Linked DNA regions of Rhodopseudomonas palustris. The protein of the gene in region 2 interacts with the protein of the main gene of each other region in a pairwise test. Links are inferred from orthologs where the notes say so. Each region holds a gene or a part of one and is shown on either strand. Other genes may lie near its edges. The genes, in order: rho and nusG.

What was found.
Region 1: the proteins of nusG (region 2) and rho interact in binary tests that used the Escherichia coli proteins (3 or more experiments, as listed by UniProt). The link is inferred for Rhodopseudomonas palustris from one-to-one orthologs.

What each region holds. Positions count from the first base shown.
Region 1 is NZ_CP058907.1:311,197-326,101, reverse strand. What follows is about bases 1,237-4,149. They hold rho (transcription termination factor Rho), read left to right. Parts: upstream 1,237-2,016; coding sequence 2,017-3,282; downstream 3,283-4,149. Other genes in these bases: mnmE (tRNA uridine-5-carboxymethylaminomethyl(34) synthesis GTPase MnmE), read left to right, coding at 3,370-4,149; hemJ (protoporphyrinogen oxidase HemJ), read left to right, coding at 1,317-1,757. In the rest of the region: HZF03_RS01520 (Maf family protein), read right to left, coding at 1-26; HZF03_RS01515 (pyruvate, water dikinase regulatory protein), read right to left, coding at 23-862; more of mnmE, read left to right, coding at 4,150-4,695; tRNA uridine-5-carboxymethylaminomethyl(34) synthesis enzyme MnmG, read left to right, coding at 4,861-6,729; 16S rRNA (guanine(527)-N(7))-methyltransferase RsmG, read left to right, coding at 6,901-7,572; HZF03_RS01485 (ParA family protein), read left to right, coding at 7,600-8,454; HZF03_RS01480 (ParB/RepB/Spo0J family partition protein), read left to right, coding at 8,627-9,517; holA (DNA polymerase III subunit delta), read right to left, coding at 9,779-10,810; LPS assembly lipoprotein LptE, read right to left, coding at 10,867-11,430; leuS (leucine--tRNA ligase), read right to left, coding at 11,417-14,047; HZF03_RS01460 (diguanylate cyclase domain-containing protein), read right to left, coding at 14,253-14,905. UniProt on the Escherichia coli protein: Facilitates transcription termination by a mechanism that involves Rho binding to the nascent RNA, activation of Rho's RNA-dependent ATPase activity, and release of the mRNA from the DNA template.
Region 2 is NZ_CP058907.1:3,596,420-3,611,228, forward strand. Bases 232-3,048 are described here. They hold nusG (transcription termination/antitermination protein NusG), read right to left. Parts: upstream 1,997-3,048; coding sequence 1,466-1,996; downstream 232-1,465. Other genes in these bases: rplA (50S ribosomal protein L1), read right to left, coding at 232-808; rplK (50S ribosomal protein L11), read right to left, coding at 816-1,244; secE (preprotein translocase subunit SecE), read right to left, coding at 2,013-2,201; HZF03_RS16470 (energy transducer TonB), read right to left, coding at 2,530-3,048. Outside these bases: HZF03_RS16445 (NAD(P)-dependent oxidoreductase), read right to left, coding at 1-19; more of rplA, read right to left, coding at 119-231; more of HZF03_RS16470, read right to left, coding at 3,049-3,378; HZF03_RS16475 (biopolymer transporter ExbD), read right to left, coding at 3,375-3,824; tonB-system energizer ExbB, read right to left, coding at 3,839-4,774; HZF03_RS16485 (biliverdin-producing heme oxygenase), read right to left, coding at 4,771-5,454; HZF03_RS16490 (TonB-dependent receptor domain-containing protein), read right to left, coding at 5,559-9,065; HZF03_RS16495 (FecR family protein), read right to left, coding at 9,195-10,160; HZF03_RS16500 (RNA polymerase sigma factor), read right to left, coding at 10,303-10,878; tuf (elongation factor Tu), read right to left, coding at 11,687-12,877; HZF03_RS16515 (serine hydrolase domain-containing protein), read left to right, coding at 13,063-14,286; HZF03_RS16520 (SDR family NAD(P)-dependent oxidoreductase), read right to left, coding at 14,409-14,809. UniProt on the Escherichia coli protein: Part of the processive rRNA transcription and antitermination complex (rrnTAC). The complex forms an RNA-chaperone ring around the RNA exit tunnel of RNA polymerase (RNAP).

The DNA.
Region 1 (14,905 bases), 3.3 Mb from region 2 along the record:
GGCTGCGGCCCGAGCCACAGCGTCATTCCGGCACCTTCTGGCGCTGCCGATCGGCAAGCAGTTTCATGATCGCCGCAGCAGTTTCCTCGATCGACCGCCGGGTGACGTCGAGCAGCGACCAGCCATATTTGGCGCTGAGCTTACGCGCCAGCAGCACCTCGTCGGTCACCGCCTGGCGATCAATATAAGAGTCGTTGCCCGTACCGGCGCCGAGACTGAGAAGCCGATTCTGCCGCACCTGGATCAAACGTTCCGGCGACGCGTGCAGGCTGACCACCAACGGCTTCTTCAGCGTCTCGAGCTGATGCGGAATCGGAATGCCGGCGACCAGCGGCACATTGGCGGTGCGGATGCCGCGATTGGCCAGATAGATCGAGGTCGGCGTCTTCGAGGTCCGCGATACGCCGACGAGCACCACATCGGCTTCTTCAAGCCCTTCGACGTGCTGGCCGTCGTCGTGCATCATCGAATAGTTCAACGCGTCGATGCGCTGGAAATATTCGGCATTGAGCGTGTGCTGCGCACCGACCCGGCCCATGGTCGACGCGCCGAGATAGGCTTCGAACAGTTGCATCACCGGACCGATGATCGACAGGCTCGGGCTGTTGATCTCCTGGCACTTCGCTTCGAGCCGATTGACCAATTCGGTCTCCAGCAGCGTGAACAGGACGATGCCGGGCGCTTCTTCGATTTCCTGCAGCACGCGATCGAGCTGCTTCTGGCTGCGCACCAAGGGATAGACATGTTCGACCGGAGTGACGTTGGCGTATTGCGCCGTCACGGCCCGGGACACCGTGATCAGAGTTTCGCCGGTCGAGTCGGAGACCAGATGAAGGTGAAAGTAGCTGCCGTCGGTCAGCATCGTGGCCCTGTGTAACCTGTGAACAACGGGCCGAGAATCGCACCAAAGCGGAGCCACGGCCGTCGGGCTCGGGATAACCCGGCTTTTTCTTCACAGGCGTCGGGTGAGAAGAGCATTTCGGGATCGCGATGAGGTTAGCGGGTGAATGTGGATTTGTCTCTCGGTAATGCGGCGACGACCCGGCGCAACCCTCTGATCCTGCAAGCGCCCGACGAACAGACCAGCAGTTGGGGACGACTGTGAAGATGTGGGCAGGTGCGGAAGAACTTTGGAATGCTGTTGGGTGAGTCCAATCCACGGTCACTTAGACTCAAACCCTAAGAATCTATAAATATTGATAAGAAAGCTGGCGCTTGCGGAAATCTCCGCATTCGAGCATTCGATCAACGCGCGATGCAGGTCCTGCGTTCCGGATCGTCTGACAGCTTCGCGGCACAGCGGAATGGAAGATCGAATGATCGACTGGGTGGATGTCTATCCGTGGGTGAAGACCCTGCACGTGGTGGCGGTGATCTCCTGGATGGCCGGCATGCTGTATATGCCGCGATTGTTCGTCTACCACTGCACCGCCGAAGTCGGATCGACCCAGTCCGAGACCTTCAAGATCATGGAACGCCGGCTGTACCGGGCGATCATGAATCCGGCCATGATGGTCGCGTGGGTCGCTGGTCTGGCGATCGCCTGGGAGCAGAGCTATTTCACCTCGGGCTGGTTTCACGCCAAGCTCGCCGCGGTCGTGCTGATGACCGTGATTCATCTGCTGCTCGGCCGCTATGTGCGTGACTTCGCCGCTGACCGGAATACCCGGTCTCATAAATTCTACCGTATTATCAATGAGATACCGACGCTTCTGATGATCGCGGCGGTACTGTTCGTGATCGTCAAGCCGTTCTGACGGCACTGATTTCGGTACGGCGTCGATCGTCTTGCGTGGACGCAACGGATTTTCTATACTGGCATTCGTCCCACCTAAAGCAGGCGAATGTGGTTGCGATCAGGTTCCTTTTGAACCGGCCGCCGCATCGGGTCTGAAACCTCCCGCACCTTCCTTGCTCAAGACACCGTCGACCTGAAGACCTGCGGACTCCGGTTATTTCCTCCCGCTTTTTCTTCCGCTGACGAATCCCCAGTCTCGTTTCCACAGGACCACCCCCATGCGGGAAATCAAACTTCAAGACCTGAAGGCCAAGACGCCGGCCGAACTCGTTTCGTTTTCGGAAGAGCTCGGGGTCGAGAACGCCAGCACGATGCGCAAGCAGGAGCTGATGTTCGCCTGCCTCAAGCAGTTGTCGGCCAAAGAGACCGACATCATCGGCGAAGGCGTCGTCGAGGTGCTGTCCGATGGTTTCGGCTTCTTGCGCTCGCCGGATGCCAACTACCTTCCCGGTCCGGACGACATTTACGTTTCGCCCTCGCAGATCCGCCGCTTCGGCCTGCGCACCGGTGACACCATCGAAGGCCACATCCGCAGCCCGAAGGAAGGCGAACGCTACTTCGCGCTGCTCAAGGTCAACTCGCTGAACTTCGAGGATCCCGAGAAGTCGAAGCACAAGGTCAATTTCGACAACCTGACGCCGCTGTTTCCGGATGAACGCTTCCGGCTCGAGATCGACGATCCCACCCGCAAGGATCTGTCGGCCCGCGTCATCGACATCGTTGCCCCAATCGGCAAGGGCCAGCGCGCTCTGATCGTCGCGCCGCCGCGCACCGGTAAGACCGTGCTGATGCAGAACATCGCACACTCGATCACGGCGAATCACCCAGAGTGCTATCTGATCGTGCTGCTGATCGACGAGCGGCCCGAAGAAGTCACCGACATGCAGCGCTCGGTGAAGGGTGAGGTGATTTCCTCGACCTTCGACGAGCCGGCGGTTCGCCACGTCCAGGTCGCGGAGATGGTGATCGAGAAGGCCAAGCGCCTGGTCGAACACGGCCGCGACGTCGTCATCCTGCTCGACTCGATCACCCGCCTCGGCCGGGCCTACAACACGGTGGTACCGTCTTCGGGTAAGGTGCTGACCGGCGGTGTGGACGCCAACGCGCTGCAGCGGCCGAAGCGATTCTTCGGCGCCGCCCGTAACATCGAAGAGGGTGGGTCGCTCACCATCATCGCCACCGCGCTGGTCGACACCGGCTCGCGCATGGACGAAGTGATCTTCGAAGAGTTCAAGGGCACCGGCAACTCGGAGTTGATCCTCGACCGCAAGGTTGCCGACAAGCGCACGTTCCCGGCGATCGACATCTCGCGGTCCGGTACCCGCAAGGAAGAGCTGATCACCGACCCGCAGCTGTTGAAGAAGATGTACGTGCTGCGCCGTATCCTCAACCCGATGGGGACGATGGACGCGATCGAGTTCCTGCTCGACAAGCTGCGCAACACCAAGAACAACTCGGAATTCTTCGACTCGATGAACACCTGAGCGAGTTGAATAGCCGGCCATCAAGGGCGCCCCCACGGGGCGCCCTTTTTGTTTGCGTTCGGAACAGCGCCTCGGCAAGACAGCGCCATGCATCCGAGCGATCAGACCATCTTCGCCCTTGCGACCGGACCGCTGCCGTCGGCGATCGCAATCGTGCGTGTTTCCGGATCGCGAGCGGGTGAAGTGCTGACGGCGCTGACCGGATCATTACCGCCGCCCCGGCGCGCGGTACGCTGTGATCTTCGGAGCCGCGATGGTGATCTGATCGATGACGGCGTGGCGTTGTGGTTTCCGGCGCCTGCGTCCGCTACCGGCGAAGACGTTGCCGAATTGCACATCCACGGTAGCCGTGCAGTGGCGGCGGCGCTGATCAAGACCCTCTCGGCATTCGAAGGCGTGCGGCCGGCGGAGCCGGGCGAGTTTACCCGGCGTGGATTCGAAAACGGCAAGCTCGACCTGACCGAAGCCGAAGGTCTTGACGATCTGATCCATGCGGACACCGACGCGCAGCGTCGGCAGGCGCTCCGCCAACTTGGCGGCGTGCTGGGCGACCGGGCGCGGCGATGGCGCGACCAGATCATCGAGGCACTGGCACTGGTCGAAGCAGGGATCGACTTTTCCGACGAAGGCGACGTTGCCGACGAGCTGATGGGGCCGGCGCGGGCGAAGATCGCCGAGCTGTCGGCAGAGATCGCCGAGGTCTTGGCCGAGCAGGGCCGGGGCGAAAAGCTTCGCGACGGGATGGTGGTGGCGATCGCCGGGCCGCCGAACGTCGGCAAGTCCACTCTGATCAATCGCCTGGCGCGCCGCGAGGTGGCGATCGTCTCGCCGCATGCTGGCACCACCCGGGATGTGATCGAAATCCAGCTCGATCTCGACGGCTATCCGGTGACGGTGATCGATACGGCGGGACTGCGAGACAGTGACGATCCGGTCGAGCAGGAGGGTATGCGACGCGCCCGCTCGCGAGCCGCTTCGGCGGACCTTGTTCTGTGGCTGAGCACGACCACGGATGCTTCGGATCCCGATGTCAGCGGACCGGAAGTCTGGCGGGTCCGGAATAAGATCGATTTGGCGACCGGCGAGGTGGCAGAATCCGGCCCGTCAGAGCCCGGTTTCCGGATTTCGGCCACGACCGGCGAGGGGTTTGCGGATTTGCTGCGCGAACTGACGCAATTTGCTGCGCAGTATTTCGGGTCCGCAGAAGCCGGATTGATCACGCGCGACCGCCATCGGCGGTTGCTCGCCGATGCTGCGGCATCGCTGACACGCAGCCTCGTGCCGGGACTGGCCGAAGAAATCGTCGCCGAAGAACTCCGCGCTTCGGCTCACAGTCTCGGCCGATTGCTCGGGCGGGTCGACGTCGAGGATGTCCTTGGTGAGATCTTCGGCCGGTTCTGCATTGGCAAATAGGCTTGCTCGGGTCTCGGCCGGTCAGCCGGTGGTAACGAAAGGTTAACCACGCTATCGGGATTTGGGCTCGGCTGTTTCACGTGAAACAGTTCGGTGAGGTTCAGCCGGTATCAAGATCGGCGAACTCGCCTTCAAAGCTCCCCGGAGCTGAGCTACAACCCCACCATGCGTACCTCTTTCGACGTCATCGTCATCGGCGGCGGCCATGCCGGCTGCGAAGCTGCGGCTGCGGCTGCCCGGATCGGCGCGGCTACTGCCCTCGTTACCCATCGTTTTGCCACCGTAGGTGCGATGTCCTGCAATCCGGCGATCGGAGGGTTGGGCAAAGGTCATCTGGTCCGCGAAGTGGATGCCTTGGATGGGCTGATGGGCCGGGTCGCCGACGCCGGCGGCATTCAGTTTCGGATGCTGAACCGCCGTAAAGGCCCCGCGGTCCGCGGCCCGCGGGCGCAGGCTGATCGCAAGCTATATGCGGCCGCGATGCAGACCGCGATCCAGGGCTTTCCGAATTTGTCGGTGATCGAAGGGGAGGCCGACGCGCTGCTATGGCAGGACGGCCGTGTGAGCGGCATTCGGCTCGGCGACGGCCGGGAGTTTGCTGCCGCGGCGGTCGTCATTACGACCGGGACCTTTCTGCGCGGCCTCATTCACCTCGGCGAGCGAAGCTGGCCCGCTGGCCGGATCGACGAGGCCCCAGCGATGGGGCTTTCATCGTCGTTCGAAGCGCTCGGATTTAAGCTCGGTCGCCTCAAAACCGGAACTCCGCCACGTCTGGACGGCCGGACAATCGACTGGAGCGCCGTCGAAATGCAGCCTGGCGATGATCCGGCGGAACCGTTTTCGGTCCTGACGCCGGCAATCACCACGCCGCAGATCGAATGCGGCATCACCCGGACGACGCCGGCCACCCATGAGGTGATCCGCGCCAATGTGCATCGCTCGCCGATGTATTCCGGGCAGATCCAATCGACTGGGCCGCGTTATTGCCCCTCGATTGAGGACAAGATCGTCAAATTCGGCGATCGCGACGGCCACCAGATCTTCCTGGAGCCGGAAGGGCTTGATGACCCGACCGTCTATCCCAACGGGATCTCAACGTCGCTTCCCGAAGAGGTGCAGCGGGCAATCCTGAAGACCATTCCGGGGCTGGAGCGAACCGAAATGCTCCGTCCGGGATACGCGATCGAATACGATCACGTCGATCCGCGGGAATTGGAGCCGACGCTGCAGACCAAGCGGCTGCGCGGGCTGTTCCTGGCCGGGCAGATCAATGGCACCACCGGTTATGAAGAGGCGGCAGCCCAGGGTCTGGTCGCTGGGCTCAACGCGGCATTGTCCGCGGGAGGTGGCGATCTGGCGGTGTTCGATCGCGCCGACGGCTACCTCGGCGTGATGATCGACGATCTGGTGACCCGCGGCATCACCGAGCCGTACCGGATGTTCACCTCTCGGGCCGAGTATCGCCTGACCCTTCGAGCCGACAACGCCGACCAGCGTCTGACCGACAAGGGCCTAGCACTCGGTTGCGTCGGGGTGGAGCGGTCGGCCTTCCATCAGGACAAAATGGTCGCACTTTCTGACGCGAAAGCGCTTGCCCAATCGCTGTCGATCACCCCGAACGAAGCAGCCAAGCACGGACTGGCACTGAACCGGGATGGCCAGCGCCGCTCCGCGTTCGATCTGTTGTCCTATCCGGAAATCGAGTGGGCTCAGGTTCGCGCGATATGGCCGGAGCTTGGAAAGGTCGATCCGGCGATCGCGGTGCATGTCGAGATCGACGCCAAATATCATGTCTATCTGGAGCGCCAGACCGCAGACGTCGAGGCGTTTCGTCGGGACGAAAGTCTCGGGCTTACCGATGTCGATTACGCGGCGGTCCCCGGTCTGTCGAACGAGGCTCGCACGCGGCTGGAGCGGCATCGCCCACACACCGTTGGGCAGGCGGGTCGGCTCGACGGCATCACGCCAGCGGCCCTCGGAATTCTCGCCGCCTATCTGCGGCGTGAACAACGGAAGCGGAAATCGACGGGGTAGGGTGGCAACCAGCGTTTCACGTGAAACACCTCCACCTCTCGGCTCCGTCGTGTTTCACGTGAAACTCTAGCCGTCGATTGCAGATCGGTGCCGTATTCGGTGGTCGGAATCGGTTTGCGAGAATATAATCTAAAAAGGCCTCCACGGCCGTCTCCCCCGCAGTGAAGTTCCATGCAGCGCGCTGCCAGACCTCTCGTTTCCGTCTCAGATCTCGACGCTGACAAAGCGGCGGCGCTGAAGCTCATCCCAATCTCGTCGGCGCTCGAAGCCCGCCTCGATGCCTATGTCGTGCTACTGCAGCAATGGCAGGCTAAGACCAATCTGGTCGCTCCCTCGACCCTGCCGCAGCTTTGGACCCGGCACATCGCGGATTCGCTGCAGCTGGTCAGTCTGATGCCGCATGCCCGGCGATGGCTCGACTTCGGATCGGGAGGCGGGTTTCCCGGTGTGGTACTGGCCTGCGCGATGGCGGACGTCGGTGGACACGTCACGTTGGTGGAGAGGATTGCCAAGAAGGCCGCGTTCCTGCGCGAGGCGCTCCGCGTCGCGGGCGCTCCGGGCACAGTCATTCTCGCGGACATCGGGGATAACGTGGATAGATTCCCACAAGCACTCGATTGCATCACCGCCCGTGCGGTCGCTCCGCTACACCAGCTCATCGGTTTTGCCGAACCGCTGATGACCCCCGGAACCACAAAGGCGCTGTTCCTGAAAGGTCAAGATGTAGATGCAGAATTGACGGAAGCTACTAAATATTGGAAATTCCAGCCCAAGCTGCATGCCAGCGTGACCGGTGGCCAAGGCTGGATCGTCGAAATCGACCACATCGAACGACGCACATAACGCCACCGCGAGCCAAAAGAACCTGCCATGACCGTAATTGACGAGATTTATCAAGGGGATAGGGCGAATTCAGAGCCCGGGCGTCCGCGCATCATCGCGCTCGCCAACCAGAAGGGCGGGGTCGGCAAGACCACCACCGCGATCAATCTCGGCACGGCCCTGGCCGCGATCGGCGAGCGCGTGCTGATTGTCGATCTCGATCCGCAGGGCAACGCCTCGACCGGGCTCGGCATCGACCGCCGCGATCGTAACACTTCAACTTACGACGTGCTGGCCGGTGAAGCGCCACTCCGTGATGCGGTGGTCGCGACCGCGGTGCCGCGGCTGCACATCGCAGCTTCGACGATGGATCTGTCGGGCCTCGAGCTCGAGCTCGGCCATCGCGGTGACCGCGCGTTCCGGCTGCGCGATGCGATCGGCGTGCTCAACAAGGACATCGATCCGCCGCTCGACTACACCTACGTGCTGATCGACTGCCCGCCCTCGCTGAATCTGCTGACTGTGAATGCGATGGCGGCCGCGGATGCGATCCTGGTGCCGCTGCAGTGTGAGTTCTTCGCGCTCGAAGGTTTGTCGCAATTGCTGCAGACGGTTGAGCAGGTCCGCGCCAACCTCAACCCGAGCCTGACGATCCACGGCATCGTGCTGACGATGTTCGACAGCCGCAACAATCTGTCGAGCCAGGTTGTCGCCGACGTGCGCCAGTTCATGGGCAAGAAGGTCTACGACACCATGATCCCGCGTAACGTGCGGATCTCCGAAGCGCCGAGCTACGGCAAGCCGGTGCTGGTTTACGATCTGAAATGCGTCGGCAGCGAAGCCTATCTGAAGCTCGCCACCGAAGTGATTCAGCGCGAGCGCGAACTCCGCACCACGCATTGAGGTGCGCGGCCGGCGGCGCCGACCACGCCTCGTCATTGCGGGCGGAGCAACGCGATCCAGAGCCGGGCAGGGCGCCGGCTTGCTTGCGATGCCGCTTCGTAATGACGACGCGAACTAACAACATTTCATTTCATCAGTGCGGAGTAGCGACGTGAATCCAAGGGAGCTGGCGATGGCCGATGAGCACCGTTCGCGACTGGGGCGTGGCTTGGCGAGTCTGATCGGCGATGTCGGCGGCGAGGCCACGCAGGTCGAGCGGCCGCGGGCACAGCGCAAGGTGCCGATCGAATTCATCAAGGCTAACCCGCGCAACCCGCGTCGCACCTTCACCGATGCCGAGCTTGGTGAATTGTCCGACTCGATCAAGCAGCACGGCGTGATCCAGCCGATCGTGGTTCGTCCGGTGAAGGGTTCCGCCGATCGCTATGAGATCATCGCCGGCGAGCGGCGCTGGCGCGCGGCGCAGCGCGCCGGTCTGCACGAAGTGCCGATCGTTCCGGTCGACGTATCGGACGCGCTCGCACTGGAAATCGCCATCGTTGAAAACGTTCAGCGCGAAGATCTCAATCCGCTCGAAGAGGCGCTGGGCTATCAGGCTCTGGCGGCCGAGTTCAATCGCAGCCAGGAAGAGATCGCCAAGATCGTCGGCAAGAGCCGTAGCCACGTCGCCAATATGATGCGGCTGATCAAGCTGCCCGACGACGTCAAGTCGTTGATCGCATCCGGCGAATTGACCGCGGGTCACGCCCGCGCGCTGATCGGTCTGCCCGATCCATCGACGATCGCCAAGCGGATCGTCGCTGAAGGGCTCAATGTCCGGCAAACCGAAGCGCTCGCGCATGAAGAAGGCGTGCCGGAGCGCAAGCCGCAGAAGCCCCGCGCCACGGCGAGCGCCAAGTCGGTAAAGGACGCCGACACGCTGGCGCTCGAAAAACGCCTCAGCGATGCGCTCGGCATGAAGGTGACGATCGACGATCACGAAGGCACCGGCGCAGTCCAAATCCGTTACGCCGATCTCGATCAGCTCGACGACATCATCCGCCGGCTCGAGGTGGGCGGTTAGTCCGCGTTGTTCGTTGACGCCTGAGGCGACGATCTCTCGTTCGTCATTCCGGGGCGCGCGGTGTAGCTGCGCGAAACCGGAATCTATACTCACAAACTTCTCGTGAGGACACGGCGAGGCTGCTCTGGGCTCCGAGCCGAGGGCGCAGTGGTTATGGATTCCGGGCTCGCGCTACGCGCGCCCCGGAATGACGAACGAAGGGGGGCGAGGTGCGCGTAGCTCGCGATACGCCAGGTCCCCCTACGGATGGTAACAACGAGACTAACTCCGGCGCCTCGCGCTGACGGCGATTGATAGCAGCGTCCGCTGCGCGATCGCTGCGCCGAGTGTGGCCTGGCGGCGGGTTTCGAGTGCGGCGCTCGCGAGTTGCTCGATGATCTGCGCGAGGCGGGTCGTCGAGAGATTGCGGAGCGCCGTCTCGGCTGCGGCCTTGCGGGAGAAATGCAGCCGCGGAAATCCGGAATCGAGCACCACGGCGGCCGGCGTACCGCCTTCGACCACGAGGCTGGTCTTGTGCAGAAACGCGGCGTGGCGCTGCGCCGCAAGGATGATCTGACCCGGATAGGTTCCGGCCACCATCGCCTTGGCGAATTCTGTCTCGACCACGACGGGCTTGCCCGAGAACGCGGCGTCGACAATTGCATCAAGCTTGAGGTCGGACGCATCCGACACGCAGGTGATCACGTCGTCCAGCGTGACCTCGCCCTTGCCATGCGCGTACAGCGCAAGCTTGCGCAGTTCGTTGCGCGAGGCCTGGCGGTCGCCGCCGAGTAGCGTCGTCAGCACCGCCCTCGCATCCTTGGCGATCTGCAGATTCGAGCCGCGCAGTTCGTCGTCGATCAGCCGGGCAATGTCGGCTTCGGCGTCCGGATAGCAGCCGATCGCGACTGCGCCGGTGGCAGCTTTCTCGCAGGCCTTGCGCAGCGCGTGGTCCGGCTTGATATCGCCGGCCTCGATCACGATGCGGCATTCCCGCGGTGGCGAGGTGATCAGAGCTTCGACGCCGGCGACGAAACTGCGCGAACCGGCGCGAACGCGGATCGCGCGCCGGCCGCCGAACATCGGAATCGCCAGGGCTTCGTCGACCAGCCGCGACGGCTCCGCGGCGAGTTCGTCGCCATCAAGCCGGACCAATGCGAACGGGTCTTTGGGATCGTCGAGCGAGGCCGCGATCAGCGCATCGGCGCGTTCGCGCACGAGGCCCGCATCAGGTCCGTACAGCAGCACGATCGGCCGGCCCGGATCGGGCCTAGCCAGAAACGAGGTGGCATCTTTGCCGCGAAGCGCAACCATTACTCAGCGCCAGAGCCGAATATGAACCAACACCGCGTGCTCGGCGGAATCGCGGATCACATCCCGGCGTAGAAGAACGAGGCGAGCCGAGTGTTGATGTTCTCGGCGATCTCCTGCACGGCGCGGTCTTCCGCATCGCGGCCGGCGCGGGTGCGGGCGAAGCGCTGCGATTGGCCGGGCACGTCGTATTCGACGCGCGAGAAAGTGTTGCCGCTCACCACGGTCTTGCCGGTGGCGATGTCCTTGAGCTGATAGCTGGCGTCGATCGCGTAGTTTTCGATCGTCGGCAGCTGCGTGCTGGGATCGACGATCAGCGACGACCGCGAGGTCGAGATCGAGATCTTCAGCGTGTACAGCGGTGGCGCGCCGGTGGCGCTGCCGTACAGCTTGAACATCAGCTTGTTGCGCAGCTCGACGCCAAGGCGGGAATTGCGCGACCCGTTCGGAATATCCAGCGGCGGGACTTCGATGGCGTTCAGCTTATCGCGCAGCGTCGGCGAACCGTCGCCGCGATCGGCGTACATCGGTTGGAAGCAGCCGGCGACCGGGGCCGCCAGCGCAACCGCCAGCGCCAACCGGACGACGAACTTCTTGAGCTCCGCGGGCTTAGCCGACGACATTCACGATCCTCTGCGGGACGACGATCACCTTGCGAACGGGCTTGTCACCCAAGGCTTGTTTTACCGCATCGAGCGCCAAAACGGCAGCCTCAATTTCGCCGGTCGGAGCGTCGCGGGGCACCGTCACCTCGCCGCGCTTCTTGCCGTTGACCTGAACCGGCAGGGTGATGCTGTCCTCGACCAGCAGATCCGGTTCGATCTGCGGCCACAGCGCCTCGGAGACCAAGCCGGTCTGGCCGAGCACCGTCCAGCATTCCTCGGCGAGGTGCGGCATCATCGGGTGGAAGAGCTGCACCAGGATCACGGTCGATTCGCGAATCGCCCAGGCGAGATCGGGCGAGGGCGTCTGCGAACGGGCGAGCGCGTCGCCGAGGGTATTCGAGAACTCTCGGATATGCGCCAGGCTGACGTTGAAGGCGAGCCGCTCGATGCCGGACAGCACCTTGTCGAGCGCACCATGCGCGGCCTTGCGCAAGGTGAGCGCATCGGCGCCGAAGCTCGCCGGCCGTTCGGCCGGGGCCGAAGCGGCGATCGGGGCCGCATCGTTCACCATCCGCCACAGCCGCTGCACGAAGCGCGACGCGCCCTTGACGCCTTCCTCGCTCCAGATCACGTCGCGATCCGGCGGCGAATCCGACAGCATGAACCAGCGCGCGGTGTCGGCTCCGTAGGTCCCGATGATGTCGTCGGGATCGACGGTGTTGCGCTTGGACTTCGACATCTTCTCGATCGGGCCGATCTCGACCGGCGAGCCGCCGTCGAGCAGCGTCGCTCGCCGGGTATCGCCCTCGACCGTGATGGAGATCTCGGCCGGTGAGGCGAAGTGGCCGTCGGCCTTGCGATAGGTCTCGTGCACCACCATGCCCTGCGTGAACAGGCCGGCGAACGGCTCGTCATGCTGGATGTCGATGTGACCCGCCGCCTTCATCGCCCGGGTAAAGAACCGGCTGTACAGCAGATGCAGAATCGCATGCTCGACGCCGCCGATGTACTGATCGACCGGCATCATCCGGTTGACGACGTCCGGCGTAGTCGGCGCCTCGGTGTTCCACGGATCGGTGAAGCGCGCGAAGTACCAGGACGAGTCCACGAAGGTGTCCATCGTGTCGGTCTCGCGAACGGCCTTGCCGCCGCACTTCGGACAGGTGACGTGCTTCCAGGTCGGGTGATGGTCGAGCGCATTGCCCGGCTTGTCGAACGACACGTCCTCCGGCAGCACCACCGGCAGATCCGCATCCGGCACCGGCACCACGTCGCAGGTCGGGCAGTGGATGATCGGGATCGGGCAACCCCAATAGCGCTGACGTGAGATGCCCCAGTCGCGCAGGCGGAAATTGACCTTGCGCTCGCCGACCGGTGCGCCGGCAAGCTGCGCGGTCTCCAGCCGCTTGGCGACTTCTTCCTTCGCCTCGGCGATCGTCTTGCCGTCGAGGAAGCGGGAGTTGATCATCCGTCCTTCACCGTCATAGGCGGTGTCGGTGATGACGAAGGTCGCCGGGTCCTGGCCTTCGGGACAGACCACGGGCGTATTGCCGAGCTGGTACTTGTTGACGAAGTCGAGGTCGCGCTGGTCGTGCGCCGGGCAGCCGAAGATGGCGCCGGTGCCGTATTCCATCAGCACGAAGTTGGCGACGTAGACCGGCAGCTTCCAGCTCGGATCGAACGGATGCACGGCGCGGATGCCGGTATCGATGCCCTGCTTCTCGGCCGTATCGATCTCGGCCTGCGCGGTGCCGCGCTTCTTGCAATCGTCGATGAACGCGGCGACCTTCGGGTCCTTCGCCGCCGCGGCTTGCGCCAGCGGATGGTCGGCTGCGATCGCCATGAACTTGGCGCCGAACAGCGTATCCGGACGGGTAGTGAAGATCTTCAGCTCGGTCTCGCCGGCCGGTGTGGTCGCGCTATCGAGCGCGAAGCGTACCATCAGGCCTTCGGAGCGGCCGATCCAGTTGCGCTGCATCAGCCGCACCTTGTCGGGCCAGCGGTCCAGCGTATCCAGTGCGTCCAGCAGCTCCTGGGCGTATTTGGTGATCTTGAACACCCACTGGTTCATCTCGCGCAGCTCGACCACCGCGCCCGAGCGCCAGCCGCGGCCGTCGATCACCTGCTCGTTGGCCAGCACGGTCATGTCGACCGGGTCCCAGTTCAGCTTGCGCTTCTCGCGCTCGACCAGCCCGACCTTCAGGAAGTCGAGGAACATCTTCTGCTGGTGCTTGTAGTAGGACGGATCGCAGGTCGCGAATTCACGCGCCCAGTCCAGCGACAGACCCATGGTCTGAAGCTGCTTCTTCATCGCCGCGATGTTGTCGTAGGTCCAAGCCTTCGGGGCGATCTTGCGCTCGATCGCCGCGTTCTCGGCCGGCAGACCGAATGCATCCCATCCCATCGGGTGCAGCACATTGTAGCCGCGCGCCCGCATGGTCCGCGCGACGACGTCGCCCATGGTGTAGTTGCGCACGTGACCCATGTGGATCCGCCCCGACGGATACGGGAACATCTCCAGCACGTAATACTTTTTGCGCAGGTCGTCGTTGCGGGTGGCGAAGATCTTCGCCTCGTCCCATTTCGCCTGCCACTTCGGCTCGGATTCGCGGGCGTTGTATCGTTCGTTGCTCATGAGATCAGGGTTCGGAAGATCAGAAGGCGGCCGGCCGGTTCGAGCGCGGATCAGGGCGGAAAACGGGGCGCGGCCGAGGTCGCCAACCGGTGCGGGGGCTCGGGTCAAATCGCGCGCGAAGCGCGCGGACTAGGCCATGAAACATGGTGTCGGGTCAATGGGATGGCGCAAGCCCGGCAGCTCGCCGGGCGGCCCTTGAGCAGCCTCAGCTCGCCATCGCCACCGGGCCGTCGCTGGCCCGGATGAAGCCGTGCTCGACCACATTGTTGCGGCCGCGATGTTTGGCCGCGTACAGCGCTGCGTCGGCAGCCTCGATCAGCTCGGCCGGGGAGGCGTGTTCGCTCGGCAGCGTACAGGCGACGCCGATGCTGACGGTAACATGCTCGAACGCACTGGTCTTATGCGGCAGAGCGAGCTGTTCGACGGTGGTGCGGACCAGCTCGCCGACCTGGAGGGCGCGGCCGATCCCGGTTTCCGGCAGCAGCAGGCAGAACTCCTCGCCGCCGTAACGGGCCGCGAACCCGCCGGTCTGGTCGGCCACCGCTGCCAGCGTCTCGCCGATCCGGCTGAGGCAGGCGTCACCCTCGGGATGGCCGTACGAATCGTTGAACAGCTTGAAATGGTCGACGTCGATCATCATCAGCGCCAGGCGATGCCCGGTCTGCTGGCCCTTCATCCATTCGAAGTCGAGCCGGCTCTGCAAGCCGCGGCGGTTGGCGAGGCCCGACAGCAGGTCCATCGAGGCCATCACGGTCAGGCGGCTGTTGCTGGCGACCAGCTCACGTTCGCGCTGGCCGAGCTGCGCCGCCATCGCGTTAAACGCGCGCGCCAGCGGCACGAATTCCGACGGCAGCCGCT
Region 2 (14,809 bases):
CCAGAACCTTGTCGGCCATTCCTGCCCTCATGTTTGTTATTGTTTTACGAGCAAACAAAAAGGGCGAACGGGTTGCCCCGTCCGCCCTCTTCAAATCGTCATCGTCCGGGCAACGGACTTAGTGGACGGTGCCCGGCTCGACCTTCACGCCGGGGCCCATGGTCGAGGACACCGCGACGCGCTGAATGTAAGTGCCCTTGGCGCCGCTCGGCTTGGCCTTGTTGACCGCGTCCGCGAGCGCCTTGATGTTCTCCACCAGCTTGTCGGCATCGAACGAGGCCTTGCCGACGCCAGCCTGGATGATACCGGCCTTCTCGACGCGGAACTCGACCGAACCGCCCTTGGCGCCCTTGACCGCGCCGGCGACGTCCATGGTCACCGTGCCGATCTTCGGGTTCGGCATCATGCCGCGCGGGCCGAGCACCTTACCGAGGCGGCCGACCAGGGGCATCATGTCCGGGGTCGCGATGCAGCGGTCGAAGTTGATGTTGCCGGCCTGAACCTGCTCCACCAGATCCTCCGCGCCGACGACGTCGGCGCCCGCGGCCTTGGCTTCGTCCGCCTTGGCGCCGCGCGCGAACACGCCGACGCGCACGGTGCGGCCGGTGCCGTTCGGCAGCATGACCACGCCGCGGACCATCTGGTCAGCGTGGCGCGGATCGACGCCGAGGTTGATCGCGACCTCGATGGTCTCGTCGAACTTCGAGATGGCGCGCTCCTTGACCAGCTTCACCGCCTCGTCGAGCGGATACAGCTTGGTGCGGTCGATGCCTTCCCGGATCTTCTTCAGACGCTTACCGATTGCCATGTTCGCCTTACCCCTCGACCCGCAGGCCCATCGAACGGGCAGAGCCCTCGACCATGCGCATGGCCGACTCGACGGTGTCGCAATTGAGATCCTTCATCTTCTTCTCAGCAATCTCACGCACCTGGGCGGAGGTCACCTTGCCGGCGAAGTCACGGCCCGGCAGCTTGGAGCCGGACTGGATCTTGGCCGCCTGCTTGAGGAAGTAGGACATCGGCGGGGTCTTCATCTCGAAGGTGAACGACCGATCGGCGTAGATCGTGATCACCACCGGAATCGGCGTGTTCTTCTCTTCCTTCTGGGTCTGCGCGTTGAACGCCTTGCAGAACTCCATGATGTTGAGGCCGCGCTGACCAAGCGCGGGACCGATCGGAGGCGACGGGTTCGCCGCTCCGGCCGGCACCTGCAACTTCAGGTATCCGGTCACTTTCTTTGCCATACCAACTCTCCTGTTGCCGGCGAACCGGCGGTTTCAGGTTCGTGGTGGGGCGCCTTCCGATGACTGGCGATCACCGGCACGCCTCCCACGCCTCTCAGAGCAGAGCCTCCGCCCCACCCTCTTCCGTCATGCCCTGACTTGATCCGGGCATCCATCCATTTCGCAAGAGTGTTGCGAAGAAGGTGGATTGCCGGGTCAAGCCCGGCAATGACAGTGCCCGATCAGACCTTTTCGACCTGACCGAATTCCAGTTCGACCGGGGTCGCACGGCCGAAGATCGACACCGCGACCTTCACGCGCGAACGCGCCTCGTCGATTTCCTCGACCACGCCGGAGAACGACGCGAACGGGCCGTCGGCGACACGGACGTTTTCGCCGATCTCGAACGACACCGACGCCTTCGGGCGCTCCACGCCTTCCTGCACCTGATGCAGGATGCGCATCGCTTCGGACTCCGAGATCGGCATCGGCTTGTTCTCGGCGCCGAGGAAGCCGGTGACCTTCGGGGTGTTCTTGATCAGGTGGAAGGCCTCGTCCGTGAGGTTCATCTTCACCAGCACGTAGCCCGGGAAGAACTTGCGCTCGGCATCGACCTTGCGGCCGCGGCGCACCTCGGTGACCTTCTCGGTCGGGACCAGCACCTGCTCGAACAGATCTTCCAGGCCGCGTTGCTTGGCCTGCTCCTTGATCGATTCGGCGACCTTCTTTTCGAAGTTCGAATAGGCGTGGACGATATACCAGCGCATGCTCATGGTAAGGGGCCTGCCGTCAAACGCCGAGCAACAGGCGGATCAGAACGCTGATCACCTGGTCGGCGGCAAAAAAGAAGATCGAAGCCAGCGCCACCATCACGAACACCATGATCGTGGTGATCGAGGTTTCGCGGCGGGTCGGCCAGGTCACCTTGGCGGTCTCGCTCCGCACTTCCTGCAGGAATTTGAACGGGCTGAAGGCCATCGTGTGATCCAGATCAGTCGAATGTGGGTGTTTCAGAAAACCGAACAGCCCCGGTGAACCCAACCCTGGCGATCCTCGCCGGGGATGAGCCGACAACGGGCCCAATTTTCGGGAAATCAAAGCCGCGCCGGAAATCCGTCGAAGCGGGCCGGCAGCGAGTGAGGCCTTGTATGGCCAGATCGCCGAAACGTCAAGCTGCGAACGGCTGTCGCGCACCCCGCCGACTGGCTCCCACCTCCCCTTCAGGTATCCCAAAAGCCGTAATATTCCAATCTCCTACACGGACCGGACTGCCGTCGTCAGCCTTGCGACAGCATGGCCCGAGAGCCTAGTCCGAGACAAATCCAACCGGCACCGTCAGGCTCCGGCTCGCACCGGGCGGCGGCGGCGGAACCGGAGATGCGCGCTGCACCAGCGCGAGCGCCTCCCGGTCGATCTCGGCGAAGCCCGACGACCGCACCAATCTCACCGACCGCACATTGCCGGACTGATCGATCGCAAAGTGCACATAGGCGATCCGGCGCCTCCCCTGGTCAGCGGCCGCCGACACCGAGCGCTTGCTACGCTGCAGATGCGCCATCAGTCGTGACCGCCAATCCGCCGGGGACTGCGAAGCCCCACCGAACGCGGTCTGAGCAGCCGCTATCCGATCCGACTGCCTCGCCTCGAGCTGCGCCTGCCGCATTGCCTGGGAATTGGCCGCAGCCCGCTGCGGGCGTGAGCGCTGCTTCTTCTTCGGCGTCGGCTTTGGCTCCGGGGGAGTCACCGCCCGCGGAGGTTCGGGACGCGGAAGTGGCACCTCCGCAGTCTCCACGACCGGCGGCTTGTCCTCCGTCTTGGTCTGCTCGGCCGGCGCTGTTTCATTCGGCTCGACCGGCGGCTCGGCGAGCTGCGGCGGCGACTCCTGCCGTTGCTCTGCTTGCGGCCGGCTGTCATCGGCCGATTTCTGGTCCGGTGAGATATCGGTTCTCGCCGTGACGATCGCTTCGGGCACCGCCGCCATGTCCACCATGATGGCGGCCGGTGCCGAGTCCTCCGCGGGGACCACCGGATCGGGCAGCAGCATCCAGGCCACGGCGCCGGCATGTGCCCCCATCATCAGCAGCGCCGCCACCGACCAACCGAACATTTCGAGAGCTTTGGTCCGGCGACTGATCGAGCTGTTGAAGTCGGTCACGGCACGGACGCGGGCGCAGGTAGCACGGCCACTTGCTCGAGACCGACCAGCGTAACTTTGAGATAGCCGGCGCCGCACAGCAGATTCACCACCTCCATCAGACTTCCATAATCGACCCTGCTGTCCGCGCTAACGAAGACACGGGTTTTCTTGTCGCCGCCGGCCTTGCGATCGATGATCGCCCGTAGATCCTCGCGGGCGACCGAGCTGTCGTCGATACGTAGCGTGTGGTCACTGTTCAGAGTGACATAGAGTGGCTTGCCGACTCGCGGCGTCGATTTCGCTGTCCACGCCAGCAAACCGAGATCAACATGAGCCGTCGCGAGTGGCGCCGCGACCATGAAGATGATGAGGAGCACTAGAATTACGTCAATGAACGGGGGCACCTTGGTCCTACGATCGTCATCGAACTGGCCGCCGCCATACTCTCTCACGCTGTCTGCCATGTACTTCTCCACTCTTACTCTGCTGCCAACATCGACGAAGATGTCCGGTGCTCGCCCGGGACTTTGCGGAAATCCAAATCGAGGCTGATCAGCCGCTCCACGCCGGCCGCAGCATCGGCCAAGACCTGGCGATAACCGGAGATAGCGCGTGCGAAGACGTTGTAGATGATGACGGCCGGGATCGCGGCGACCAGGCCGAACGCCGTCGCCAGCAGCGCTTCGGCGATGCCCGGCGCCACCACGGCGAGGTTGGTGGTGTGACTCTGCGAGATCCCGATGAAGGCGTTCATGATGCCCCACACCGTGCCGAACAGGCCGACGAAGGGCGACACCGCGCCGACGGTCGCAAGCAATCCGGTGCCGCGCATCAGCCTGCGCCCGGCCTGCGCCTCGATGCGCGCCAGACGAGACACCACGCGCTCCTTCAGGCCAGCTTCGCCGGAATAGGCCAGCACCGGCAACGAGCGATGCAGCTCGTCGCTCGCCGACCGCACCATGAACACGGCAGGGCCGCCTCGTTTGCTGAGGCGATGCACTGCCTCGTCGAGATCGCGCGATCGATCGACGATGAGAAATGCGCGCTTCGCCCTGGCGTTAGCGCACGCCACCTCGACGGCTTTGGCCACACATATCGTCCAGCTCAGAAACGAGGCGAGCAGCAGCGCGATCATCACGGCCTTCACCACCCAATCGGCCGCGATGAACATGCCGATCGGCGACAGATCGTGCGGCAGATCGGAGTGGCGATCCGATTTCGGCATGATCCGCGCCACCGATCCGCCGCCCTCGCCAGCCAGACCTGCAGCGGGCGATGCTGCCGGAGTCTCCGGGGACGTCACGCTCATCGGCGCCGAGCCGGGCTGCTGTGCCGCAGCGTCCGGCGCACACGCGAGCAATGCGCCGATCAGCGCAAGTGACGCCCATATCGATATTAGACGGGCTGCCGTCATCCCTCACCTTCCTTCACGTCGGGATGAAACCTCGTTGGATCGCCATCATCCGCTTCAAGGCTTCCGGCGGATTCCGCGGCGACGACCAACAACTCGTTCACCAGCTTGTGCACGCGCTGATACGCGGCGCGCGCGCCGGCGATCGCGCGCTCTTCCTCCATCGCCGACAGCGGCGCTGCATCGAGGGCCGCAGTGAACGTCTTCCAATGGAGGCCGCGCCCCTCCGGAGCGGCGACGAGATGCCTGGCACCGAACGTCTCCGACAAACCGAGGCTACCGGCCTGCTTCAGCAGAAACGCAGCACCGAGGTTGGAGCCTTCGGCCACATAAAGCCAACCCAGCGCCGTCGAGACGTCGATCGGCTGCTCGCCGATCGAGACGGGCGTCGCGCGCGAATTCTCGGGCGCAACGCCGAGATCACGAAGGTCCAACTCGATCAGTTCGAGCCGCCGTCGTTCCAACAGAGCCGGTAGCAATTCGCCCAGCGCGGCGCTGCGATAGAACGCGTCGACGTCCTGGTGAAAGCGATGCTGGACAAGGAGAAACGACGCATATCGCTCGCGGCTCGAAAACGGCCTCCGCGCCATGATCCCACTGTCCAGCCGTTCGTGCGTCGCCTGCGTCGCGGCCTTCAGCCGCCTCGAGCGACTGAGGACCAGTGCGCTATCCGTTACTGTCATTCAGACTCCTCCAACCTGCAGGATACGGCCACCCCGCCTTGCTTCTCGTGAACCGCACCACTGCAACGTTCATCGCTGCTGCGTCGCTGCGGTTCCTGCCGATGTCAAAACCGATAGTTGACTCCGACGCGGACCATGGGGATATCCACGTTGCTGCTGAGCTTGCGGCCGTTGCTCGTCGCGTAGGTCGCCGGCGTCACGAAATTGCCCGGCAGTACGCCTGCTCTGGCGTCGGCGAAGGTGAAGTCCTCGCCGGCGAACCGGGCTAGCAGATACTCAGCCTTGATCGACCACGCACCGCCCACAGCGAATTCGCCGCCGCCGCCGATCACATATCCAACTCGGATACGAGAACTGTCCTCGGTGAAAGCCGCCACGGTCGTCGTCGGCCACGAGAAGTTTCCGGAATTGACGGCACGGTACTGCGTCCGGGACTCGTCTTGCCTCATGAAAGCAACACCGCCGCTGGCAAACAGCATCAGCCTGTCGTTGACGGCGAAGCCGAGCCGTCCGCGCACGGTAGAGAGCCATTTGATCTCGCTCTGCTGCACGGCTTCGAACTGTCGCATCCTGCCCAGGTTGTTCGCGCAGTTGCAGGCGACGCCTTCGGACGCGAAAGTCACCTGCGACGCACCGATCTCAGTCTTGGCGACATCGGCCTCGATGCCGACGATGAACCGGTTCGCGAACTGATAGTCGTAGCCTGCGTGCAAGCCGAACGAGAGCGCGCCGACCTGCTGATTGGGCGCTTCGTTCGCCGCGTGACCGTCGGCCGACGCGGTCATCGCGGTCATCGTCCCACCGAATTTCGCGGAGTTGTAGGCTGTGTTGACGCCGGCATGGAAACCGCTCCAGTTCGCAACCGCTGCGCTCGGCGCGAACAGGCGCGTCAGAGATCCGGGTGTGACCGTCTCGCTGCCACCGAACTTCCCGCTCATACCGAGGCGGAACGTGCGCCCCGGCCCCGGCTGCTGAACCAGACTGAGCGGGTCGACGTAATACTGATCCGTCAAGTTCTCGACGGTCGCACGCAGCGCAATATCCTTGGTGAGCTTATACTCGGCGAACACATCGACCAGCCAATACGGCTGCCAGATAATCGGCGCGATGATGGCAGCCGCACCATACTGCACCGCCCCGTATCCGATCGAGCGCGGCCCGACATAACTCGCACGACCACCGACCGTCAGATCATCGTCGAGCAGCTTCTGCGATAAAGTGATGTTCGCCGAGTATTTCGGAGGCACCTGATTGGCCGAATAGTCGCCGGACAGAGTCGAATTGGCACAATTGGCCGCAGTCGGACAATATTCGACGTTGAGATAGTAATTCGCTGCGACCTCTGCGGTGAATCCGCCGCTCTGATAGCGGCCAGACCATTCGAGTCCTTCGAAGCGCGCACGATCGATATTGACGACCTGAAGGGCCGAGTAGGTGTAGCCGTAGGTCGGATCCACAAACGACTTGCTCATCCGGGCGACGTAGTTCGACACATTCCAGTTGAAGTAGCCGAACTTCATCATCGCCTTGTCGGCGGGCGCGAACACCCCCTCTCTGAAGAGGTTCACCCCAGCCTCCCAATTGTTGGAACGCTCGGGAAGCAGACCAGCGTTGGGGATCAGACTGTAGCCGGCAACCGATTCGAACAGGGTCGGCATGCGCAGGGCGCTGGAGTAGTTGACGTAGAACTGTGCGTCCTTGATCGGCTCGACCACGATTCCGGCGGACGGACTGTATCCGCCGGTGTCACGCGACGGCTGCGGATTCACCTGTGAGGCGTTGGTGATCGTGCTCCGATCCTGGGACCAGTAATGCGAATACCGGAGACCGCCGTTCAGCGTGAGCCAATCGACCGGCTTGTACGCGACTTTGCCGAAACCGGCGACCTCCTGCCTGGCGCCTTCACGGGACGGGATGCCGGCATTGAGCTCGTTCGTAAACGGCGTCGGCCTGGTCGCTTCCTGGACATATGACGCACCGTAATCGAAATCGAGCGAACCGAAGCGCTCCAATGACAGATGGGACCTGTTGCTGAGGTCGCCGCCGCCCATCGTGGTTTGATTGCCCGGCAGGTAGTTGTACGGGAGACCGAAGTCTTCAGGCTTGACGTTGGTCGCGATGCTCGTCCGGGGCGGCGTCAGCAACGTCAGATTGGTCATCCACATGTTGGCTTTGAGGTCGACGAGACCGTTGTCCTCCGGCTTCCAACGATAGCGGACGGTGCCGGTGTCGACCTTGGTCACGTCCTCCTGGACCTGTTGCACGGCCTGGTTTTGGGCGCTTGAGAACAAAGACGCGATGACGTCGCCAGCCTTGCTGCGATAGCCGTTGTATCCAACCTGTAGACTCTGGCCGTCGTCGGATCGCACGGTGCCCTTGGCGAGATAGGATTCGGTCTCGAGCTGAGTGTTCAGAACCTGCTCGCCAGCGCGATAACTGGTCAGACCGGTGTTTTGGTAGACATGCGCATACGAAATCGGGCTCGGCGGGTAATAGCAGAAGCCGCTCGAATAGCAGAGCGGCTGCGGCCCGGTGTCGAGTACGCCCGCGCCGGGCCCGTTCCTTCCGGCGAAATAGTTGCCCTGCTTCCGGTACGCATAGCCCCACAGCAGATCGTAATTCGCCTCCTTGATCGCCGCGACAGTGCTGAACGAGCCACTGGTCGGAGTGAGCAGTCCGGGGCGGTCGAGGCCGGAAGCCTGCGCCGTCGGCACCGGATAGGGCTGCGGATCGCTGACATAGGGCCGCGGCCAGGTATAACCACCGAGATCGCCCGGCCGCGGGTTGGCGGTGTTGGTGCCGAAGCTGCTCTTGACCAGCACGCCCCATTTTTCACCGGCCTTCACGACATCGTCGGCGCCGACCGTGCGCATCGCCACCGTGCCGGCGATGCCCCGCGACGAGACGTCCGCGCCCTTGGTGATGTCGACGCCGGCCAGAAGATCAGGATCGACGTAGGTCCGGTTCGAGATGCCCTGATAGCCCTGATAGACCGTCAGCCCGTTCTCAGCGCCATCAACCGTGACGGCGACACGGCCCATGCCCTGCATGCCCCGGATATTGACGTCGATCGAACCGCCGCCGTTCCTGGCTTCGCCCGACATCACACCCGGCGTACCGCGGAAGATGTCGGCCGGGCTGCTGCCCCGAAAGCGCTCGATGCTCTCCTGCGTAATCTGGGTCACGGGCGCGGGCGTGCGGTACGGCACCTCGGCCGGAGTTCCGCGACCACCCGAGATGTCGATCGTATCGAGCATCAGAGATCCATCGGATGCCGGCATCTGGTTCATGCTGGCGCTGACCGGACCGACGATCGTGACGGTGCCTCCACGCTTGATCCGATAGGAGAGCCCTGACCCAACCAGAAGCCGGTCGAGCGCAGCAGACGGTGTCAGCGCGCCGCGGACCGCCGGTGCGGACTTTCCCGCCACCAGAGCTTGATCGACGAAGATCTGGAGCCGCGACTGACGGGAGAATGCGATCAGTGCGCTCCCGAGCGGCTGAGCCTGGATGTCGAGCTCGCGAGAACCGGCGCCTGCGCGTGATGGTTGCGGAGCTTGTGCGTAGGATTGTTCGACCGTCGCGGCCGTCGACAAGAACGTCGCCGCCATCAACAGAACGGCCAGTCGCCCGTTAGAGCATACGCACTTTGTATCCAAACTCATCCCGAAGGCCCCCATCGTCGAGCGGCCGCGTGTAGCGACCTGCTGCGATGAAGACGGCGGAGTTGGACAAAGTAGTTACTCGACTACCGCGTCTTTTTGCGATTCTGGGCTTGGAATCATTACAGTCAGAAGGCCGGCGGCACGATAGATCCGCAGCGATAGCGATTGAGCGATGGTGTCGAGCGCCGCGTCCACGTCGTCGGTGTCGAACACCGCCGTGACGTGCCGCTTGCCGAGTGCACCGCCGAACAGCACGATCGGGCCGCGCCGATACCGGCCGAGGTCGGCCAGCACATCATCCAAGGGCACGTCGCGGAAGATCAGTTGATTGTGCCGCCACGCCTGTACGGCATCAAGATCCGCCGCGGTGACACCAGATACGCCGCCGGTGCCGTAGCGAACCTCGTGGCCGGCTTCGACTTTCACCGGCGTCGCCGCTGGCGTTCCGACCTGAACCGTGTTGTGCGCCACGGCGACCGCAACGTCTTTTGCAATCTTGACGTCGAACGCGGTGCCCAGCACACGCACCTCGCCGCCTTCCGCCATAACAATGAATGGCCTTCCGGGATCCTTCGCCACCGTGAAGAATGCCTCTCCAGTCAGCAGCTTGATGCGCCGCTCGGTGTCGCCGAACGAGACATCGATCGCCGTCGAGGTCGCCATCTCGACCTGCGAACCATCCTGCAGCATGACCGTCTTGCGCTCGCCGACGCCGGTTCGATGGTCCGCGAACAGGCCAACCGGCAGCAACTGCCAACCGAAACCGGCCATCGCCAGCAGCAGCACGGCAGTCACCGCGATGCGCTTCGGCAGGTTCGATCGCTGCCGCCGAGGGCTGCGCGGCGCCGGACGCAGTCCGACGGCATCGAGGCCGCTCCACATCCGCTCGACCGAGCGCCAGGCAGCCTCGTGGGCCGGATCAACCGCCAGCCACGTTGCAAAGTCAGCACGGTCCTCCTCGGTGGCCTCGTCATCGCGAAGGACGACGAACCATTGAACCGCCTGCTCGTCTATGGACGATGGTCCGTCCAATCTGTCCATGCGGCCTCGTGTGACACGATCGTACATTGCGGAACAGCACCGTCATGCGGTGGGAGACGTCGCCGATGCGGGACGTAGCTAGGCACGGAAAACGTTCATGTGAAGCAAATACAGCGAAACCGCATCCGTCAGGGGGATGGCATCACCGGACCGACGAGCCGTCCGCACCGCCCCCCTCTGCCGAGAAGCTTGCCTTGAGGCAAAGCATCGCTCTCAACATGTGCGCCATCACGGTATTTTTCGAGATTCCGAGCCGGTCGGCGATGTCGGCGTAGCTCATTCCTTCGAACTTGTGGAGAATCAACACTTCGCGGGGGCGCGGCGGCAATGCGGCCAGTGCAGCGTGCAACGCTCGGAATTCCTGGTGGGAAATCAGCACCGCATCGGGCAGCGGCGACGGGTCGGCGATCGCTTCGTCGAGTTCGACCGCCGTTGCCAATATATTGCGGCGACGCCGGCGGGCCTCGTCGATCGCCAGATTGTCGGTGGTTCGAAACAGATAGCTGCGGAGGTCACGGACCTCTTCGCGCGGCGCACGCAACAGGCGTAGGAAAGCCTCCTGCACGATGTCGGCGGCAGCGCTCGCAGACAGTCCGCGGGCAATCAGAAACCGCTGAAGCCGCCGATGCTCATCGGCATAGAGATGCGCCAGACTCTCGGTCAAATCGGTCATCGAATGAACGCCACTCAACCTTTCGCCCCCCCGAGCGAACGCCATCTCCACCAATCCGGTTATCAGCCGCCCGATTTCGCCGCAAACCCAGCGAATTAGATTGGCTCTAGCCGAGCGTGTGAGAATTCCACCGCATGACATGCAGCGCGGCAAGGCCACGGCGGCGCGATGGCGCCGCCCCAAGGCTCCGCCGGTCAGCCGGCGCGCCGGACGCCGCGATCGTCCGATCTGCGACGCAGCCGGCCGGAACGGCCGGTCCCGATTCGGGCGCAAATCCGGCTGGACGGCAGACCGTGAGCCGCCCTCAAGTCGCCTGATGCCAGAATATTGGATACAGATTGAGCAGTTTAGCTGGCAGGAGTGGCAGGGCTCGAACCTGCGACCCCCGGTTTTGGAGACCGGTGCTCTACCAATTGAGCTACACTCCTACGTCGGCGTCGCCGCCGAACGGGCCGTTTGAAGCACAGGCGGTGCCCTGCTGGCAAGTGGGATACGCGGTTAGGCTTTGGTCTATTCGACAGGTTCCACAGGCACGGCGTCCGGACCGGTTCCGGACTTGCGATGCGATCGGGGCGCGAGCGCGCAATCCCGGTTGGCACCCGTCCCCGGCGCATTCTCGAACACACAGCGCCTCGGCGGCACGCCACACACCCGGTCGAGCTCGCGGAAGCCGACGCAGTGACCATCCGGCGCCCGATAGCCGGTGCCGCCTTTGCAGCCGCAGCCTTTGCACGGCGGCCGGTCCGGACAGGCCGCCTCGCCTGCCGCCGGCCACGCCCAAACGAAAAGAATAGCCGCGCATACGGCAAAGCGTACGCGCGGCTTCCTTAAGCTCATCACGTCGATCGAGTTGTTACTCGATGATCGCGGCGACGACGCCGGCGCCCACCGTGCGGCCGCCTTCGCGGATGGCGAAGCGCAGCTTTTCTTCCATCGCGATCGGCACGATCAGGTGCACTTCCATCGCGATGTTGTCGCCCGGCATCACCATCTCGGTGCCTTCCGGCAGGTGCACAACACCGGTCACGTCGGTGGTGCGGAAGTAGAACTGCGGACGGTAGTTGGTGAAGAACGGGGTGTGGCGGCCGCCCTCTTCCTTGGTCAGGATGTAGGCTTCGGCCTTAAACTTGGTGTGCGGCTTCACCGAACCCGGCTTGCACAGCACCTGGCCACGCTCGACGTCCTCACGCTTGGTGCCGCGCAGCAGCGCGCCGATGTTGTCGCCCGCCTGGCCCTGATCGAGCAGCTTGCGGAACATTTCGACGCCGGTGCAGGTGGTCTTCTGCGTGTCGCGGATGCCGACGATCTCGATTTCGTCGCCGACCTTCAGAATGCCGCGCTCGACACGGCCGGTCACCACGGTGCCGCGGCCCGAGATCGAGAACACGTCTTCCACCGGCATCAGGAACGGCTGGTCGATCGGACGCTCCGGCTGCGGGATGTAGGCGTCGACCTGGCGCATCAGCTCCAGGATCGCGTCGTGACCGAGCTTGGCGTCCGAGTTCTCCAGCGCCGCCAGCGCCGAACCCTTGACGATCGGAATGTCGTCGCCCGGGAAGTCGTACTTCGACAGCAGCTCGCGCACTTCCATCTCGACCAGCTCGAGCAGTTCCGGATCGTCGACCATGTCGCACTTGTTCAGGAACACCACCAGCGCCGGCACGCCGACCTGACGGGCCAGCAGGATGTGCTCGCGGGTCTGCGGCATCGGGCCGTCGGCCGCCGACACCACCAGGATCGCACCGTCCATCTGCGCCGCACCGGTGATCATGTTCTTCACGTAGTCGGCGTGGCCGGGGCAGTCGACGTGCGCGTAGTGACGGTTCTGCGTCTCGTACTCGACGTGCGCGGTCGAAATCGTGATGCCGCGCGCCTTCTCTTCCGGCGCCTTGTCGATCTGGTCATAGGCCGTGAACGTCGCACCGCCCGTCTCCGCCAGAACCTTGGTGATCGCCGCCGTCAGCGACGTCTTGCCGTGGTCGACGTGACCGATCGTCCCGATGTTGCAATGCGGCTTCGTACGTTCAAACTTTGCTTTGGCCATCGTTCTCCATCCTTGTCGGCGCCAGCCTGGAAGGCGGCGAAACCGCGGCTGGTTACTGCGGAAAAGCACCCTGTTCAAGCCGGATTTTATGGGTCAATCTGGCGCGGAACGCCCCCGCAGGCCCGGATGACACCCATGTGAACACCGGTGCCGGATCACAACAAAAACAGCAATCGGGAAACGCCATGACAGCGACCGCCGCCGCACCCTCCGCCCTCCCCCCGCAGACCCCGGCTTTGCCGGAAGCCAAGCCCGAGACCCTGGGGCTGTCGCCGCGCCGGCTGCAGGTGATGTCGGACGCCTTCAAGCGCGAGATCGACAAGGGCACCATCCCCGGCGTCACTGTGCTGGTGTCGCGCAAGGGCAAGATCGGCTGGTTCGAGGCGCTGGGGCGGCAGGCACCCGGTTCAGACGCGCCGATGCGCCGCGACAGCATCTTCCGGATCTTCTCGATGACCAAGCCAATCGTCTCGGTCGGCATCATGCAGCTGGTCGAGGACGGCCAGATGCTGCTCGACGATCCGCTCTCGAAATACATTCCCGAATTTGAGAATACCAACGTCGGCGTCGTGCACGGCGGCGAGCTCGAACTGGTGCCGCCGCAACGCCCGATCACCATCCAGGATCTGCTGCGCCACACCTCGGGTATCACCTACGACCACACCGGCGACGGTCCGATCCACAAGATGTACCGCGCCTCGCGAATCCGCAGCCGCAAGATCACCAACGAAGAGCACGCCACTTTGGTCGCCTCGATGCCGCTGGTGTGTCAGCCCGGCGCGGCGTGGAATTACAGCCGCTCGACCGACATTCTCGGCCGGGTGATCGAAGTGGTCGCCGGCAAGACCCTCGGCACGTTCCTGACCGAACGCATCCTGGCGCCGCTGCAGATGAGCGAGACCGGCTTCCACACCGCGGCCGACAACAAGGGCCGCCTCGCCGAGGCGTTCCCGGCCGATCCGTGGACCGGCGATCCGGTGGCGCTGTTCAATATGCTGGAAAAGCCGGCGATGGAATCCGGCGGCGGCGGCCTGGTCTCGACCACGATGGACTATGCGCGTTTCTGCCAGATGCTGCTCGGCGGCGGCACGCTGGATGGGGCGCGCATCATCGGCCGCAAGACGCTGGAGCTGATGGCGAGCAATCACCTTGAGCCGCACATCCCGCCGGACAACTACATCCTGCCGCCGGGCAACGGCTTCGGCCTCGGTTTCGCGGTCCGCACCCAGCCGGGAATCTCGCCCTTCCCCGGCTCGGTCGGCCAGTTCTACTGGAGCGGCATCGCCGGCACGTTCTTCTGGATCGACCCGGCCGAGCAGCTATTCGCGGTATTCATGTCGCAGGGACCGGGGCAGCGCGAATACTTCCGCACCCTGGTGCGCGACCTCGTGTACGCGGCGGTGGAGTAGTCGCCGTTCTCTCCGAGTCATTCCGGGGCGCGAGCGCAGCTCGCGAACCCGGAATCTCTTCTTTGCTTATAACTTCGGGACTCCGGGTTCGCGCTTCGCGCGCCCCGGAATGACCCGAGAGGTCAACTAATCGTCGCGCCGCCGTCGATGACGATGGTCTGACCGGTGGTGAAGGTGCCCGCCTTGGAGGCAAGGAAGATCGCGGCGCCGGCGATCTCGTCGGGCTCGCCGATCCGCTGCAGCGGCGAACGCGCGGTCGAGGCCTTCAGCGTCTCCGGGTTCTCCCACAGCGCCCGGGCGAAGTCGGTCTTGATCAAGCCCGGCGCGATGCAATTGACGCGAATGTTGTGCTCGCCGTACTCGCAGGCCAAATTGCGCGCAAGCTGCATGTCGGCGGCCTTGGAGATGCAGTAGGCGCCGATTACGGTCGAGCCCTTCAGGCCGCCGATCGAGGACACGATGGTGATCGAACCGTCCTTGCGCGCGATCATCTGCGGCACGACTTCGTTGATCAGCCAGTGGT